2 regions of the Microbacterium hydrocarbonoxydans genome follow, and region 2 is predicted to be linked to the other one. Evidence: riboswitches for the same ligand, from Rfam matches in the RefSeq annotation. Region 2 holds a riboswitch; the other holds the start of a gene.
The links. Region 2 has a riboswitch for thiamine pyrophosphate ahead of thiM (hydroxyethylthiazole kinase). Riboswitches for the same ligand answer to the same signal wherever they lie in the genome.
Positions count from the first base shown of each region.

Region 1: it holds a riboswitch for thiamine pyrophosphate, as region 2 does, so the genes downstream of both, BLW44_RS03315 (ECF transporter S component) here and thiM (hydroxyethylthiazole kinase) in region 2, are expected to answer to the same signal.

Region 1 is NZ_FNSQ01000005.1:624,615-632,428, reverse strand. It holds gene BLW44_RS03325 (energy-coupling factor transporter transmembrane component T family protein) at 1-506, opposite strand, end outside; gene BLW44_RS03320 (ABC transporter ATP-binding protein) at 503-1,903, opposite strand; gene BLW44_RS03315 (ECF transporter S component) at 1,993-2,649, opposite strand; TPP riboswitch at 2,643-2,752, opposite strand; gene BLW44_RS03310 (D-alanyl-D-alanine carboxypeptidase family protein) at 2,834-4,354, shown strand; gene BLW44_RS03305 (ABC transporter ATP-binding protein) at 4,534-6,780, opposite strand; gene BLW44_RS03300 (ABC transporter ATP-binding protein) at 6,777-7,814, opposite strand, start outside.
Region 2 is NZ_FNSQ01000005.1:1,427,255-1,435,068, reverse strand. It holds gene argC (N-acetyl-gamma-glutamyl-phosphate reductase) at 1-571, opposite strand, end outside; gene BLW44_RS07260 (bifunctional hydroxymethylpyrimidine kinase/phosphomethylpyrimidine kinase) at 815-2,965, opposite strand; gene thiM (hydroxyethylthiazole kinase) at 2,962-3,810, opposite strand; TPP riboswitch at 3,802-3,895, opposite strand; gene BLW44_RS07250 (NAD-dependent epimerase/dehydratase family protein) at 4,150-5,115, opposite strand; gene BLW44_RS07245 (ribonuclease FAU-1 family protein) at 5,181-5,897, opposite strand; gene pheT (phenylalanine--tRNA ligase subunit beta) at 6,034-7,814, opposite strand, start outside.

The sequences.
Region 1 (7,814 bases), 800 kb from region 2:
GCGCGCCAGTCCTCGACGAGCAGCCCCAGCATCCGCATCCCGGCGAGAGCTCCCACGACGAATCGTGCAGGCAGCTTCGCGCGCTGCGCGAGGTCGTCGGCGAGGTCGGTGGGATCGACCGTGATGAACAGCACGACCGCGGGGAGCCCGATCGCCAAGACCCTGACCGCCGTCGCCGCCGCCAGGGCGAGCGAGCCGTCGCTGACGCGCATGACCAGCCACTCGAAATGGACGACGCCGCTCGTGGCGCCGTAGAGCGCGATCGTCACCGCGCCGAGCGGGGCGGCGATCCACAGCACGGCCGTGCGGGTCCAGAACTCGCGCGCTCGAAGGCCGGCGAGCAGCAGCAGCGGGATCTCGAGCAGCAGAGCGACGGATGCCGAGACGACGTCGATCGTCAGCACGAGGGGCAGCGCGATCAGGAGCGCGGCGATGAGCTTGGCGAGCGCCGACCGGGGGGCGATGGGACCCGGTCGGTCGATGCGAGCCGTCAGCGGATCGATCATCGGCCGATCTCCACACGGCGCGCATGGAGCGCGGCGAGCACCGTCTCGTCGTGGCTGATCGCGACGACGGCGGTCCCCTCGTCGCGGAGCCGGGCGATCAGCCCCACGAGCTCAGCCCAGGTGGTGGCATCCTGGCCGAACGTGGGTTCGTCGAGCACCAGCATGCGAGGCCTCGTGGCGAGAGCGGCGGCGACCGTGAGCCTCCGCTTCTCGCCTCCGGACAGCGTGTACGGGTTCGCGGCGGCGAGGGCGGAGAGCCGCAGCCGTTCGAGGAGGTCGTCGACGCGGACAGCGATCTCGGCCTCGGGGATCCCGAGCGCCCGCGGCCCGACGGACAGCTCGTCGCGGACCGTCTTCGCGAGCAGCTGATGCTCGGGCGTCTGCAGCACGGTCGCGATGCGGGTGAGCAGCGCGCGCGACGACCAACGGAACGGATCGCTCTTCTCGCCAGCAGCCAATGTCGGGAGTGCCGAGACACGACCCCCTTCCGCGGGGATGAGTCCGGCGAGCGTCAGCCCGAGCGTCGACTTGCCCGCGCCGTTCGGCCCCGTGATGCCGAGCACCTCCCCCGCACGCACGTCGAGATCGAAGGGCCCGGCAACGGCGAGTCCGCGCTTCCTGGCGACTGTCAGACCGCGGGCCTCGAGCAGCGTCTCCCCCGGCGGCCGAGAAGGCGATGGCGGCAGCGCCGGCGGATGCCCCGGGACCCAGACACCGGATGCCGCGAGCTCGGCCCCCCTCGCGCCGAGCACCTGCTGCGGAGTGCCGTCGGCGAGCACGACGGTTTCTCCCTCCGACCCAGTCCCCCCGCCCGCAGCCCCGAGCACGATCACCCGCGTGACGAGGGGCAGCCAGACGTCGATCCGGTGCTCGATGACGACGAGAGTCGCGCCGGTGGCATCCAGGGCGGCGGCGACGGCATCCCGCACGTCCTCCACGCCGCCGGGGTCGAGGTTGGCGGTCGGCTCGTCGAGCAGGATCGCGCCGGGGCGCATCGCCAGCACACCGGCCAGCGCGAGACGCTGCTTCTGCCCGCCGGAGAGCGCGGCGGTCGAGCGATCGAGATCGACGTCCAGGTCGACGGCCGCCAGCGCGGCGCGCACGCGGGTCCAGATCTCGTCACGGGGAACGCCGAGGTTCTCGCATCCGAACGCCACGTCATCGCCGATCCGAGCGAGGATCGTCTGGGTGTCCGGGTCCTGCAGCACCATCCCGACCCGACCTCGAGCGGCGGTCGGAGACTGCCCGTCGACAAGCAGCTCCCCCTGGGTCTCGCCCTCGTCGGCACCACCCAGCACACCGCCGAGCCCCTGCAGGAGCGTCGACTTGCCGGACCCCGATGCCCCGAGCAGGAGCACCCGCTCTCCGGGCTCGATGCGGAGGCCGACGCCGCGCATCGCCCAGCGGCGCCTCGTCGCGTACCGCCACCCCCAACTGCGGGCTTCGAGGGTGGCGGCCGCGTTCTTGTGCGCGTCCGTGGCCTCGGTCACACCCGTGCAGCGACCTCGCGGCCGGCGGCGAACCGACCGAGTGCGCCCGTGGCCGCGAGTCCGCGAGCGATCAGCCAGGCTCCGAGGCCCGCGATGACCGCGCCGGAGATCGTGGTGGAGGCGATGTAGACAGTGGTGAAGAGAGTGTCAGCGCCCGCGTACCAGAGGATGCGGTCATTGATGCCGCACGCGAGCCCGGCGCCGGCGCCGGCGAGCATCACGACGGGCAGCCGCCAGACGCCGTAGAGGAAGAGCAGGAAGATCAGCTCGGCGCCGAGGCCTTGCACGAGTCCGGACACGATCGTGAGGGGTCCCCACTCGTTGCCCACCAGGGCGGAGATGGTGGCGGCGACGAGCTCGGTGTAGAGCGCGGCACCCGGCTTGCGGATGATGATCGCGCCCAGCACGCCGGCGATGAGCCAGGGGCCGGCCAGCAGGCCCTGCACGCCGGGCAGGAGCGGCTTCAGGATGCTGCTCGGTACCTCGTAGCCGACGTTCCAGAGCAGGAAGATCAACGCGCAGGCGACGGCGATGACGCTCGCGACGACGATGTCGACGACCCGCCAGCGCCAGAGCTCCGGTCGACCGAGCCCTCCGGACGTGACTGCGGTGGGTGCCGATCCCGTGGTGGATCCGGACGTGGATGCACTCATCAGTAGCTCCTCCCTGCGCTGGCATGACCCAGATCAGGTTCGACGGTCGAAGCGCGATTCGCTCCCTCTCAGCCCGGCTCGCCGGACTCCCGTGGTTGTCTTCCGATCTTACCCAGTGGCGACACTCCCGCGCGATCCCGGTGCAGCGCCGCTGATCTCCGACGGGATTCGGTACCGTGAGGAGGTGACCGCTCCCCACTCCGTCGAGGCCGCAGACTCCGAGGCCCCGCTCCCCAGGGATGCCGCGGACGTCCCTGAGCAGACGGATGTCGCGGAGAGCAGTGATGCCATCAAGCCTGCCGATGACACGGATGCCGCAGATTCGCCCGAACCGCAGTGGGCGGAGGAATCGAGCGGCGGCACCCCGCTGACCTGGGTCGACCCGATCGCAGTCGCGCAGCAGACCACTCTCCTTCCACTCGACGAGACTGCGGAGGCGTCGACCGGCGGCGGAGAGCTGCTGAAGGATGCGCATCTGCGACCCGCGATCGCGCGCCCCGGAGTTCTGGTCCCGCTCGGAATGCTCGTCGGGTTCCTCGCGACCTATGCGGGAACGACGATGCTGTGGCCTCTGCACGAGGTGGCACCGACGGTGCAGTCCGTCGAGTTCGAGCCGACCGCGTCGCCGGCAGCCGTCATGACCTGGCCGTCCCAGGGGAGCGCGGCCGTGGGCGTCGGCGGAATCGGCACGAGCTCCTCGTCGCTCGATCCAGCCGTGATCGCGAGCGTGACCAAGGTCGTCTCGAGCATGATGGTGCTCGACCGAATGCCTCTGGCTGTGGGCGAGCAGGGGCCGAGCTTCTCGTTCACGTGGTCCGATTCCGTGGAGTACTGGGACTACCGACGCTCCGATCAGTCGGCCCTCGACGTGCCGGTCGACGGATCGCTCACCGAGTACCAGCTCCTGCAGGGGACGCTCCTGGGTTCGGCCAACAACTACATCGACCGCCTCGCGGAGGAGATCTGGGGATCGCAGTCCGCCTTCGCCGACGCCGCCGCCGAGTGGTTGAGCGACCGCGGACTCGACGGCATCACGATAGCGACCCCCTCCGGTTTCGACGACCGAAACAAGGCCACCCCCGAAGCGCTCGTGGCGCTTGCCGAGGTGGCCATGGAGAATCCCGTCTTCGCAGGGATCGTCAGCACCCCGTCGGTGGATCTGCCCGGTGCGGGAACGGTGCGCAACACGAACGGGATGCTCGCGGATGCCGGCGTCGTCGGGGTGAAGACCGGCACCCTCGGGGACAGCTGGAACCTCCTGACCGCCAAGGACATCACGGTCGACGACACGACCGTGCGGGTCTATGCGGCTGTTCTCGGTCAGGCGGACGACGACCAGCGCCTCGCGCAGACGCGCTCGCTGTTCACCCAGGTTGAGACGGCGCTCGCCGAACAGGCGCCGGCGGTCGCGAAGGGCACAGTGGTCGGCACGGTCACGACGCTCTGGGGAACCACCACCGAGGTGGTGACGGATGCCGATGCCGACGTCGTGCTGTGGAACGGCGCGTTCGCCGAGTCGTCGGCGACCTTCCGTCTGGGAGATAGCCGCGAGGAGGGCGACGAGGTCGGCACACTCACGAGCGTCGGGCCGCTCAACACGATCACCACGTCGCTGTCGCTCGCGGACGACGTCGAAGCCCCGAGCCCGTGGTGGCGCCTCACGCACCCGCTCGAGCTGTTCGGGGTCATCGAACCCGAGGAGTGACCTGCCCAGCCGGTGCTGGTGCCGGTGTTGATTCCGGTGTTGATGCCGGTGCTGGTGCCGGTGCCGGTGCGGTTTGACCGCAGTGCAGAACGCCCCACCCCGGGTCGACCGGGATGGGGCGTCCGACTTCCGTTGCGTCGCCGCGGCGATTCCTGTGACGGTTTCAGCGGCGACGCCGATCAGGCCTGCGGGCCGCCGGCATCCGGTCGTTCGACGACCGACTGCGCGGCGGCGGCCTCGGCCGTCGGGACCTGCGGCCCCACGGATGCGCCGACCTGCGCTGCCGCTGCCTCGTCGTCCGCGTCGCCGCTGACGACCACAGGCGTGGATCCCGTGAGCGCGTCTTCCGCGTCGAGGTCGGTCGCCGCCTGCTCGAACTGCGACTGGTACAGCCGCCAGTAGGCGCCCTGTGCGGCGATGAGCTCGTCGTGCGTGCCCTTCTCGACGATGTCGCCGTGCTCCATCACGAGGATGAGGTCGGCATCGCGGATCGTCGACAGACGGTGCGCGATGACGAAGGAGGTGCGCCCCTGACGCAGCGCTGCCATGGCGTGCTGCAGCAGGACCTCCGTGCGGGTATCCACGGCCGAGGTCGCCTCGTCGAGGATCAGGATCGATGGCTGGGCGACGAACGCGCGCGCGATCGTGATCAGCTGACGCTCGCCTGCCGAGACGTTCGACGCGTCCTCGTCGAGCACCGTGTCGTATCCCTCGGGGAGCGCGTGCACGAAGCGATCGACGTAGGTCGCCTTCGCGGCTTCGAGGATCTCCTCATCGGTCGCTGTGGAGCGGCCGTATCGGATGTTCTCGCGGATGCTGCCGGCGAACAGCCAGGGATCCTGCAGCACCATGCCCGTGCGGGAGCGGAGCTCGTCGCGGGTGATCTGCGAGATGTCCTGACCGTCGAGCAGGATGCGCCCGCCGTTCAGCTCGTAGAACCGCATGATGAGGTTGACGAGGGTCGTCTTGCCCGCACCCGTCGGTCCCACGATGGCGACGGTCTGGCCCGGCTCCACGCGGAAGGACAGGTCGGTGATGAGCGGACGCTCGGGGTTGTAGGAGAACGCGACGTTCTCGAACTCGACGACGCCCTGGCCGTCGACCAGCTTCGGAGCGTCGGGGGCGTCTGCCTCCTGCTCCTCGGTGTCGAGGAGCTCGAAGACCCGCTCGGCCGACGCCGTGCCGGACTGCACGACCGCGGCCATTCCGCCGAGCTCCGACAGAGGCTGAGTGAACTGCTGCGAGTACTGGATGAACGCCTGGACGTCACCGAGCCGCAGCTGCCCGCTGGCCACCATCAGACCGCCGAGCACGGCGATGCCGACGTAGGTGAGGCTTCCGACGAAGGTCATCGCCGGCATGATGATCCCGGAGAGGAACTGCGCCTTGAAGCTCGCCTGGAACAGCTCTTCGTTCTCGTCCTTGAACTTGTCGAGGGCGTCCTGCTCGCGGCCGAAGACCTTGACCAGTGCGTGACCGGAGAAGGCCTCCTCGACGCGGGCGTTCAGACGACCGACCTTGCGCCACTGCGTGCCGAAGGCCTTCTGCGACCGCGGGCCGATGACGCCGAAGATCACACCCATGAGCGGAAGAGCCACGAGCGCGACGAGGGCCAGCTGCCAGGAGATCGAGAACATCAGCACGAGCACGCCGACGACCGTCAGGACGGCCGTGATGGCGCCCGACAGCGACTGCTGCATCGTCTGCGTGATGTTGTCGATGTCGTTGGTGACGCGGGAGATGAGGTCACCGCGCTGCACCTTGTCGAAGTACGACAGCGGCAGTCGGTTGATCTTCGCCTCGACCTGCTCGCGCAGCCGCCACATGGTGCGAACCATGATGACGTTGATGACGTAGCCCTGGATCCAGCTCAGGAACGCGGCTGTGACGTAGATGGCCAGCACCGCGATGATGACCCACCGCAGCGCCTCGAAGTCGACGCCGTCGCCGACCCGGAAGTTCCCGAGAGCCGAGACCTGGTTGGCGAAGTCGTCCTGGCCGCCCTGGCGGAGGGCCGACACCACGTCGTCCTTCGACGTGCCGTCGGGGAACCCGGGGAAGTCCCCGTTCGGCTGTCCGAGCTGCACCGAGATGAAGCCCTTGTAGATGAGGTTCGTGGCCTCGCCGAGCACCTTCGGTGCCGCGACGGTGAGCACGACGCCGACGGCTCCGGCGATCGACACGAGGATGAACCACACAGCCGACGGCTTGAGCAGTCCGATCATGCGGCTGAAGCTCTTGCCGAAGTTGTCGGCCTTGCCCGGTGCGACGCTGTCCCAGCCGCCGCCGTTCTGCCGAGCCTTCTCGGCGAGCTCTGCCTCGTACTTCTCCTCGTCGGTCATCTCGGGCTCGACGGTCGTGGTGCCGGCGGCGTTCTGTCCTGCTGCCCGCTCGCGGCGTGCTTTGCGCGTGTCCTGCTCGCTCATGCGTCCACCCCCAGCTGCGATTCGACGATCTCTCGATAGGTCGTGCTCGTCTCGAGGAGCTCCTCGTGCGTGCCGACACCGACCATGGTGCCTCCTTCGAGGACGACGATGCGATCAGCATCCGTGATGGACGAGACGCGCTGCGCGACGACGATCTTGGTCACGTGCGGCAACTCCCGCCACAGCGCCTGCCTCAGGCGGGCATCCGTGGTGAGGTCGAGCGCTGAGAACGAGTCGTCGAACACGAGGATCTGCGGCTGCCGCACGATCGCGCGTGCGATGGCGAGACGCTGGCGCTGACCGCCCGAGACGTTGGTGCCGCCCTGGGTGATGCGGGACTCCAGGCCCTCGGGCATCTCCTCGACGAAGTCTCGGCCCTGCGCGATCTCGAGCGCGTGCCAGAGCTCTTCGTCCGTCGCGTCCTCGCGGCCGTACCTCAGGTTCGACGCAACGGTGCCGGTGAACAGGAAGGGGCGCTGGGGCACGAGACCGATCGTCGCCCACAGGGCTTCGACGTCCGCCGCGCGGACGTCTGTGCCGCCGACGAAGACCGCACCGCCCGAGGCGTCGAAGAGCCGCGGGATCAGCGAGACGAGCGTCGTCTTGCCTGCACCGGTCGACCCGACGATCGCGACCGTCTCGCCCGGCTCGGCGGCGAAGCTGATGCCCGTGAGCACCGGTGAATCGGCGCCGGGGTAGGTGAACTCGACGCCATCGAAGGCGACGGAGCCCGGGGTCGGGAAGTCGGTCACGCCGTTCTCCGGGCGCTCCATGCTGGACTCCGCGTCGAGGACCTCGCCGATGCGCTCAGCGGAGACCGCGGCACGCGGGATCATGATCGCCATGAAGCTCGCCATGATGACACCGCCCATGATCTGACCGATGTACTGCATGAAGGCGAAGATCGTGCCGACCTGGACCGTGCCGCTGTTGACCTCGATGCCACCGAACCAGACCACGGCCACGATCGTGACGTTGAGGATCAGCATGAACAGCGGGAAGAGGAGCACGAAGAGCGAGCCGACCTTGCGGCC
Region 2 (7,814 bases):
TGGTCTTGAGGCTCTTGCCGGCGCCGGACGGCCCGACGGCGAGGACCGAGACGATGTCTCCCGGATCGATCACGCCCGCGGCGACTCCGGGGGCGAGACTCAGGCTCACCGTCGACGCGTTGCAGCCCGGGGCGGCGATCCGCGTCGCGCTGCGGAGCGTCTCGCGCTGCTTGGCACCGCCGACCAGCAGCTCCGGGACGCCGTACGCCCACGGCTCGTGGAAGTCTCCGCCGTAGAAGGCGTCCCATGAGTCCGCTGAGGTGAGGCGGTGGTCTGCTCCCGCGTCGATCACGAGCGGGGTGTCGCCGAGGGCATCGGTGTACTGCCCCGACTGCCCGTGCGGCAGGGCGAGGAAGACGATGTCGTGCCCCGCGAGCGTCTCGGGCGTGGTGTCCTGCAGAGTCAGATGGGCGAGCGAGCGCAGGTGCGGCCGATGCTGCACGAGCGGCTGCCCGGCGTTCGAGTGGGCGGTGACGGTGCGGATCTCGATGTCGGGATGCGAGGCGAGAAGGCGCAGGATCTCGCCGCCCGCGTAGCCGGATGCGCCGGAGACGGCGACGGAGTACGTCATGCTTCTACCTTAACGGTCGGACCCCTCGTCGAACGCGGGGTGCTGTGTCGGGACCGGGGCGGCGACGCCGGCACTCGACAGCCGTGCGTGAGCAGGCAGAAGCGCAGGGTCGCCTAGAGTCGGCGGTCGCTGCGGCGTCGGCGCACGGCGATGACGCTCGGAGCGAGCGTCAGAGGGGCAGTGGCGGCCGAAGGCATGCCGCGACGATAGCGCGCTCGTCGCGGCATGCGCAAATCCGGCGCGTCATGTGGTGGGTGCGGGCGATTCCGCGGCCGCGAAGAACGCCCGCTCGTGCTCGCTCGATACGGTGAAGGCGCGCAGCATCCGCTGTCGCCCCGCGGCGTCCGTCCGGTGTGCTGCGGCCATGACGTGGTCGATCGCCTCCTCCGTGGCCGCGGCGAAGGCGGGGTCGGCATACGTCTCGAGCCACGACGCGTACGGATGCCGCGGGTCGCGCGCGAACGCGTCCAACTCCCCCGCATGCAGGCGCCCGCCGAGGTCGGTGTACAGCCAGAAGCACGGCAGCAGTGCGGCGATCAACTCGTCGTAGTCGCCGCCGAAGGCCACGGATCGCAGATGATCGAGGTAGGCGACGGTGGCCGGGGCGGGCGTCGCGGCGAAGGTGCGGGCGTCTCCACCGCCCGCGGGTGCGAGCCAGGACGCGTGGAGTTCGAGCTCGCCGACGATCGCCCCGTGCGCCGAGTGCGCCCAGAAGGCCTGCTCGTGCGAGGTGGGGGCCAGTCGCGCGGCCTCTGCGAGCACCCTGGCGTAGTCCCTGAGGTAGAGCGCATCCTGGCCGAGGTAGAAGAGGAACAAGTCGCGCGCGAGCGTGCCGTCCGCGAGCGCCGTGATGAACGGCAGCTCGTCGATGTCCGCTCGCACGGAGGCGATGCGCTCCCACCAGTCCTCTCGGATCTCCTCAGCGGCCGCGGCCGTGTCCAGGCCACCTCGTCGCCAGAGTCCGGCGAGATGGCTGACGGGCCCCCTCCCTTGTCCGACCTGGAGCGCCCCGCCCGCTCGGAGAGACTCCCGCAGCCACGCACGGGCGGCCGCCACCGCCTCGACGGGGGTGAGCCCTCGGGCCAGCTGAGTCGCGAGCGCGGAGGAGAGCGAGCATCCCGTGCCGTGCGTGTGCGCTGTCGCGATCCGGGCACCCGGATACCCGTGGCGCAGCCCGCCGGCCGAGTCGACCAGAGCGTCGGGGACCTCATCTCCGTCGAGGTGCCCGCCCTTCACCAGCACCGCGACCCCGAAGCGCTCGGACAGGACATCGGCTGCGGCGAGCGCGGCCTCCCAGTCATCGACGTCCTGCCCCGTGAGGACCGCGAGCTCTGCGAGATTCGGGGTGACGATATCGGCGTGACCGAGCAGCCCGAGCAGCGCGGATTCGGCATCCGGATCGAGCAGACGGTCGCCGCTGGTGGCGACCATGACGGGATCGAGCACGACGATCGGCGGCCGGACCTCGTCGAGCCAGTCGGCGACGGTGCGGATGACGTCGGCATCCGCGAGCATCCCGATCTTCACCGCATCGACGACGATGTCGTCGGAGATCGCGTCGAGTTGAGCGCGCAGGAACTCGGGCGGCGGGACGTGGACCGCACGCACGCCACACGTGTTCTGCGCCGTGAGGGCGGTGAGCACCGCCATGCCGTATCCGCCGTTCGCGGCGATCGACTTGAGGTCGGCTTGGATGCCTGCGCCTCCTGACGGGTCGCTGCCGGCGATGCTCAGCACCCGCGGCGCGCCGGCTCCCCGCCATCGATGGACGAACTCCTGTGCGGTGGCTGCAGGATCATCGGCCGCGCAGAGTGCGGAGACGACCGCGAGCCCCGCGGCCCCTGCGGCACGAAGCGCCTCGGTGTCGTCGATGCGCACGCCGCCGATGGCCGCGCAGGGGACCGGGCTGGCAGCGGCGAGCGCCTCGAATCCATCGATGCCGAGTGCCGGAGGATGATCCGGCTTGGTGGCCGTGGGGCGGATGACCCCGACCCCGAGGTAGTCGACGGTCCCCTCCGGGAGGGCGAGCACCCCCTGCAGGTGCTCGGGGGTGTTCGCCGTCAGTCCGATGATCGCGTCGGGACCGAGCACCTCCCTGGCGCGGAGCACCGATGCGTCTCCCTGGCCGAGATGGACACCATCGACGCGTGCTCCCTGCTCCCGTGCGGCGAGCGCGGCATCGAGCCGATCGTTCACCACGAGCAGCGCGCGCCCGTCGATCACGCGCGAGAGCTCGATGAGCAGTGCGGTCGTGTCGGCATCCGTGGCCGCCTTGTCTCGCAGCTGCACGATGCGCACTCCCCCGTCCACGGCCTGCCGAACGGTCTCGACGACGCCGCGCGCGCCGCACAGGTCGGGATCGGTGACGAGGTACAGAGAGAGGTCGGCGATCACAGCGCGCGCTCCTCGACTCGCGCTGCGGGCGCGAGGTCGTGCGGCTGGATCGCGGCGAGCGCATCGAGGAATGCGACGGCGAAGCTGCCCGGACCGGATGCCTGAGCCGCCGCGTGCTCGGCGGCGACCGTGTAGACGAGGGTCGCTGCGGCCACCGCGGTGAGCGGGTCGACGCCGCCCACCCGTGCTGCACCGAGGAACGCGGCCATCACAGCTCCCAGGGCGCACCCGCCACCGGTGACGCGGGTCAGCAGTTCATCGCCGTTCGCGAGGCGGATGACACGGCGTCCATCGGTGATCAGGTCGACGGGTCCCGACACCGCGACGACCGCACCATGGCGGGCGGCGAGCGCGATCGCGGCATCGGCGGCCGCATCCGTCGCATCGGTCGCATCCACCCCGCGTCCGCCCGCACTCTGGCCGGCCAGGGCGAGGATCTCGGAGGCGTTTCCCCGGATCGCCGTCGGGCGGGCGGCGGCGAGTTCCTGCGCGAGTGCGGTCCGGACCGGGAGCACGCCGATCGCCACCGGGTCGAGCACCCAGGGCGTGCCGGATGCCGTGGCTCCGGCGACCGCCTCTCTGCTCGCCGCGCGCTGTTCGGGGGTAGGCGTCCCGAGGTTCATCAGCATCCCGGATGCGACGCCGGCGAAGAGTCCCGCCTCGTCGACGATGTCGACCATCGCGGGCGCGGCGCCGAGGGCCAGCAGAACGTTCGCCGTGAAGCCGGTGACGACGCTGTTCGTGATGCAGTGCGTGAGCGGCGGGGCGCCACGCAGCGCGGAGAGGAGCTCCGCGGCTGAGGCCGCGAGGGTCGGATCGGATTCTGGACGCAGACGATCGCTCATGGGCGACATCCCTTCGCTAGTACGAACTAGATCAGGTTCGACGGGTCTGTTCTCAGCCGCCGATGCGGCACCCCGTGTCACTGCTGGCAGTCTAGCGATGCGCCCCCTCTCGGCCCTCGCTCCCCGGTCTATGCGGGCAGCGGTGGTCACTTTCGCATCCCTCAGCCCCGTTTCGGATGCGTTATCGACCCCGCCTGGCATGCGCAGACAGCGGTGGTCACTTTCGCATCCCTCAGCCCCGTTTCGGATGCGTTATCGACCACGCCAGGGACGGGACGGAGAGGGACGGATCGGGACGAGGAGGGACGAGGAGGGACGGGGCGGGAGCGCGGCCGCTCGTCAGGCGAGGAGCCGCAGCAGTGCGAGCTCGTCGGTGCGAGTGAGGCCGGCCCGACGATCCCGGTCGACGCCGCGCTCCTGCTCATCGCGGATCACCGTGGCGATCGTGTCCTCGAGGCGCCTCAACTCCCCGCCGGCCGCGCGGTAGCGGGCGTTCGATCGCGACATGAACCCGGTCATCTCCGCGGGCAGCCACAGGGGCAGCGACCTCTCCCCTGCCCAGTACTCCACGCCGTTCGCGCCGAGCCATTCCTCGGTGGCGGAGACGACCTCCCCGGCGTGTCCGGCGTGCTCGCGCACGACACTCAGGACATCGGCAAGCGGATGCCGGTCCCCGATCGTGTTGACCGTTCCCGTCGCATCCGTGGTGATGATGAACTCCACCAGGTCGTCGACGTCGATGATCTGCAGGTCGCGCCCCTCCGTGGGCGGCAGCAGGACCGGCCCACCCTCGGCGCGCAGGAAGGCGGCTGCCCAGTATCCGAATCGATCGCTGGGATCCCCCTCCCCCGCGATCAGCCCTGGCCGCACGATCAGCGCCCGGTCGTCGAGCGAGCGCACCGCGTTCTCGGCTGCGACCTTCTGCGGCCCGTACTCGTACTCGTCGCCGGGGGCGGCCGCATCGTGCAGCGCAGCCGTCTCGTCCGCCCCGATCGTCTTGTCGTCGGAGTACGCCGACATCGACGAGACGTACGTCCACCGTGCGGCTTGAGACCCGAGCGCCGCCACCGCAGCCTCGACATGGGCGGCCGTCGACGAGACGTCGATCACGTGATCCCACTCCCGACCGGAGACCGCGTCGTACGCGTCATCGTCGTCCCGGTCTGCGAGCACCAGGCTCGCCCCGTCCGGCGACGGCCGCCCGCCCCGGGCGAGACACATCACCGTCGCTCCGTTCACGAGCAGTCGTCTGGCGATGCGGCCGGACAGCCACCCCGTGCCGCCGAGGATCAGTACGTTCGTCATGCCCTCATGCCACCACGCGCCCGAGGCTGAGCGGAAGGGGCTTCCGCTCAAGGCAGAGACGGCACTCAGTCCTTCTGCAGGTCCGCGAGCCCGTCGAGCACCGGCACCTTCCAGGTCGGGTCGGGGCGCCAGTTCTGCCATTCCGGATCGAAGGGCCATTCCCCCGCGCGGAACGACGCGATCGCCGCGTCGGCGTGACGTTCGATCTGCGCGGCCTGCTCACTGGTGAGGCGGCCCTGCTCGATCGCGGCGATCAGCTCGTCCTCATCCTTCAGGTGCACCTGGCCGTCCGCCTCGATCTCCACGTCGAGGATGTGATCGGACGAGTAGGTGTCATGGTCGGTCCGCAGATGCGCGTTCTCGAGATTCACGTACCACCCCGCGAACTCCCACCGCGTGCCGTCGACTTCGCTCCAGAACAGCCACACCGACCAGGCGGCTCCCGCCGGTGCGATGCGAAGGATGCCATGGCCCCACCACTCCTCCACGATCCGGGTGCGCGGGTCGAGCCAACGGCGCTCGAGCGGTACCGTCCGAATGCGTTCACCTGCGGGCGTGCCCTGCCCCTCCTGCAGCGTTCCCGGTGCGAGCCAGGCGATCAACCCGCGTTCGTCGTCCCGGACGACGCGCATCGGCGTGATCGTCGAGGCATCACCCGGCTGCCAGCCCGGTTTGCGGTAGTGCCAGGAGATCTGATCACCCGGCCGGAGGAATGGAGCCTCGCCCATCGGGCGGACACCATCCGGCACCGCCGCGGGCGTGCTGTGGGGAAGGATGCTCACCTCGCCACGGTACCTCGCAGCGTCGCCGGGCCCAGGACGGCACGGCGGTGGTTCGCCTACACCCCGCGCGCGGCGATCGGCCTTCGCCCGTGCGTGAACTGCATGCCGAATCGGGATGCAGTTCACGCATCCGGCGTCAGTCGCGGATGACGGCTCCGAAGCGCTCGGCGGCGACGGCGACTCCGGCGAGCTTCGCCTCGGTGGCTTCCGCGGCGGTGAGCGTACGGTCGTCGGCGCGGAAGCGCAGCGCGAACGTCAGGCTCTTCTGTCCGTCGGCAACACCCTCGCCGCGGTAGTCGTCGACGAGTCGGATGGACTCGAGAAGCGCGCCCGCCCCGTCGGACAGCGCAGCGCGCACATCGCCTGCGGGGACGTCGGCGCGGACGACGAGCGACACGTCCTGCGTCGCCGCGGGGTAGGTCGACAGCGATGCCGCCACGGCCCGAGGCCTCGCGAGCGTGAGGATGCCGTCGAGATCGAGCTCGAGCACGGTCGCTCGTCCCGGAAGATCGGCCGCCGCTGCGACCTCCGGGTGCACTTCGCCGACGTATCCGACCTCGACTCCGCCGACCGACAGCACGCCGGTGCGTCCAGGGTGCAGCGCGGCACGCTGCCCCTGCGCCACGTCGATGTCGACGCCGGCCGCCGCCGCGATCACTCGCACGGCATCGAGGGCTTCGGGCAGCCCGGCGGGCTCGGCGGCGCGTCCCGGCTGGCGTGCGACGACGTTCCCGGTGAACAGCGCCGCGACGTGGCGGTGCTGCGGCGGGATCGATGCGTTCAGCGCCTCGAGCGTCTCGTCGGAGGGGCGGATGCCGAGCGGCGGGACCTCATCGGTGCCGTACTCGACACCGGGCTCGGGAAGGAACACAACACCGGTCTCGAACAGCGCGAGGTCGGTGAGACCGCGCGAGATGTTGCGGTGCGCGATCTGCAGGAGCCCCGGGATGAGCGAGCGGCGCAGGAACGGTGCGGAGCCGTCGAGCGGGTTCGCCAGGCGGATGCTGGGCAGATGCGCCCCGGATGCCGATCCGTGCTGATCGTTCTCCGCCTCGGTCGTGAAGGGGAACGACGGGGTCTCGACGAGGCCCGCAGCAGCCAGCGCGTCGGCCACGCGACGGCGGCCCTGCTGGTGAGCGGTGAGACCGCGTCCGGACGGCGGGGTAGGCAGCACGGAGGGGATGCGGTCGAGACCGTGGATGCGGGCGACCTCTTCGGCGAGCGACCACTTGTCGGTGATGTCCGGGCGCCAGGTCGGCGGGATGACGGTCCAGCCGGCATCCGTCGCCGTGACCTCTCCGCCGATCGTCGTGAGCGCGCCGACGATCTCCTCGTCGGTGTAGTCGACGCCGATGAGTCCCTGCACGAATCCCTTCGGCAGCTCGATGTCGGCGACGAAGACCTCGGCGAACAGCGCGCCGCCCTCGTCGGTGAGCGTCCCTCCGGCGAACTCGACCATCAGGTCAGCGGCACGGCGGGCGGCGACGAACGGCACGAGCGGGTCGACACCGCGCTCGAAGCGCTTGGAGGCCTCGCTGGGCAGCTTGTGCCGCCGCGCGGTCCGGGCGATCGTCACCGGGTCGAACGTGGCCGCCTCGATCAGCACGTTGCGGGTGGTGTCACTCATCTCGGTGGTGCCGCCGCCCATGACCCCGGCGAGGCCGATGGGCCCCGACTCGTCGGTGATGAGGAGATCCTCGGCGTGGAGCGTGCGCTCCTGTCCGTCGAGCGTCGTCATCTTCTCACCGGGCGTCGCGCGACGCACGGTGATGCCGCCGGCGAGCTTGTCGAGGTCGTAGCCGTGCAGCGGCTGCCCCAGCTCGAGCATGACGTAGTTCGTGATGTCGATCAGGATCCCCAGCGAGCGCATGCCCGCGAGGGAGAGCCGCGCGATCATCCACGGCGGTGTCGGCTTCG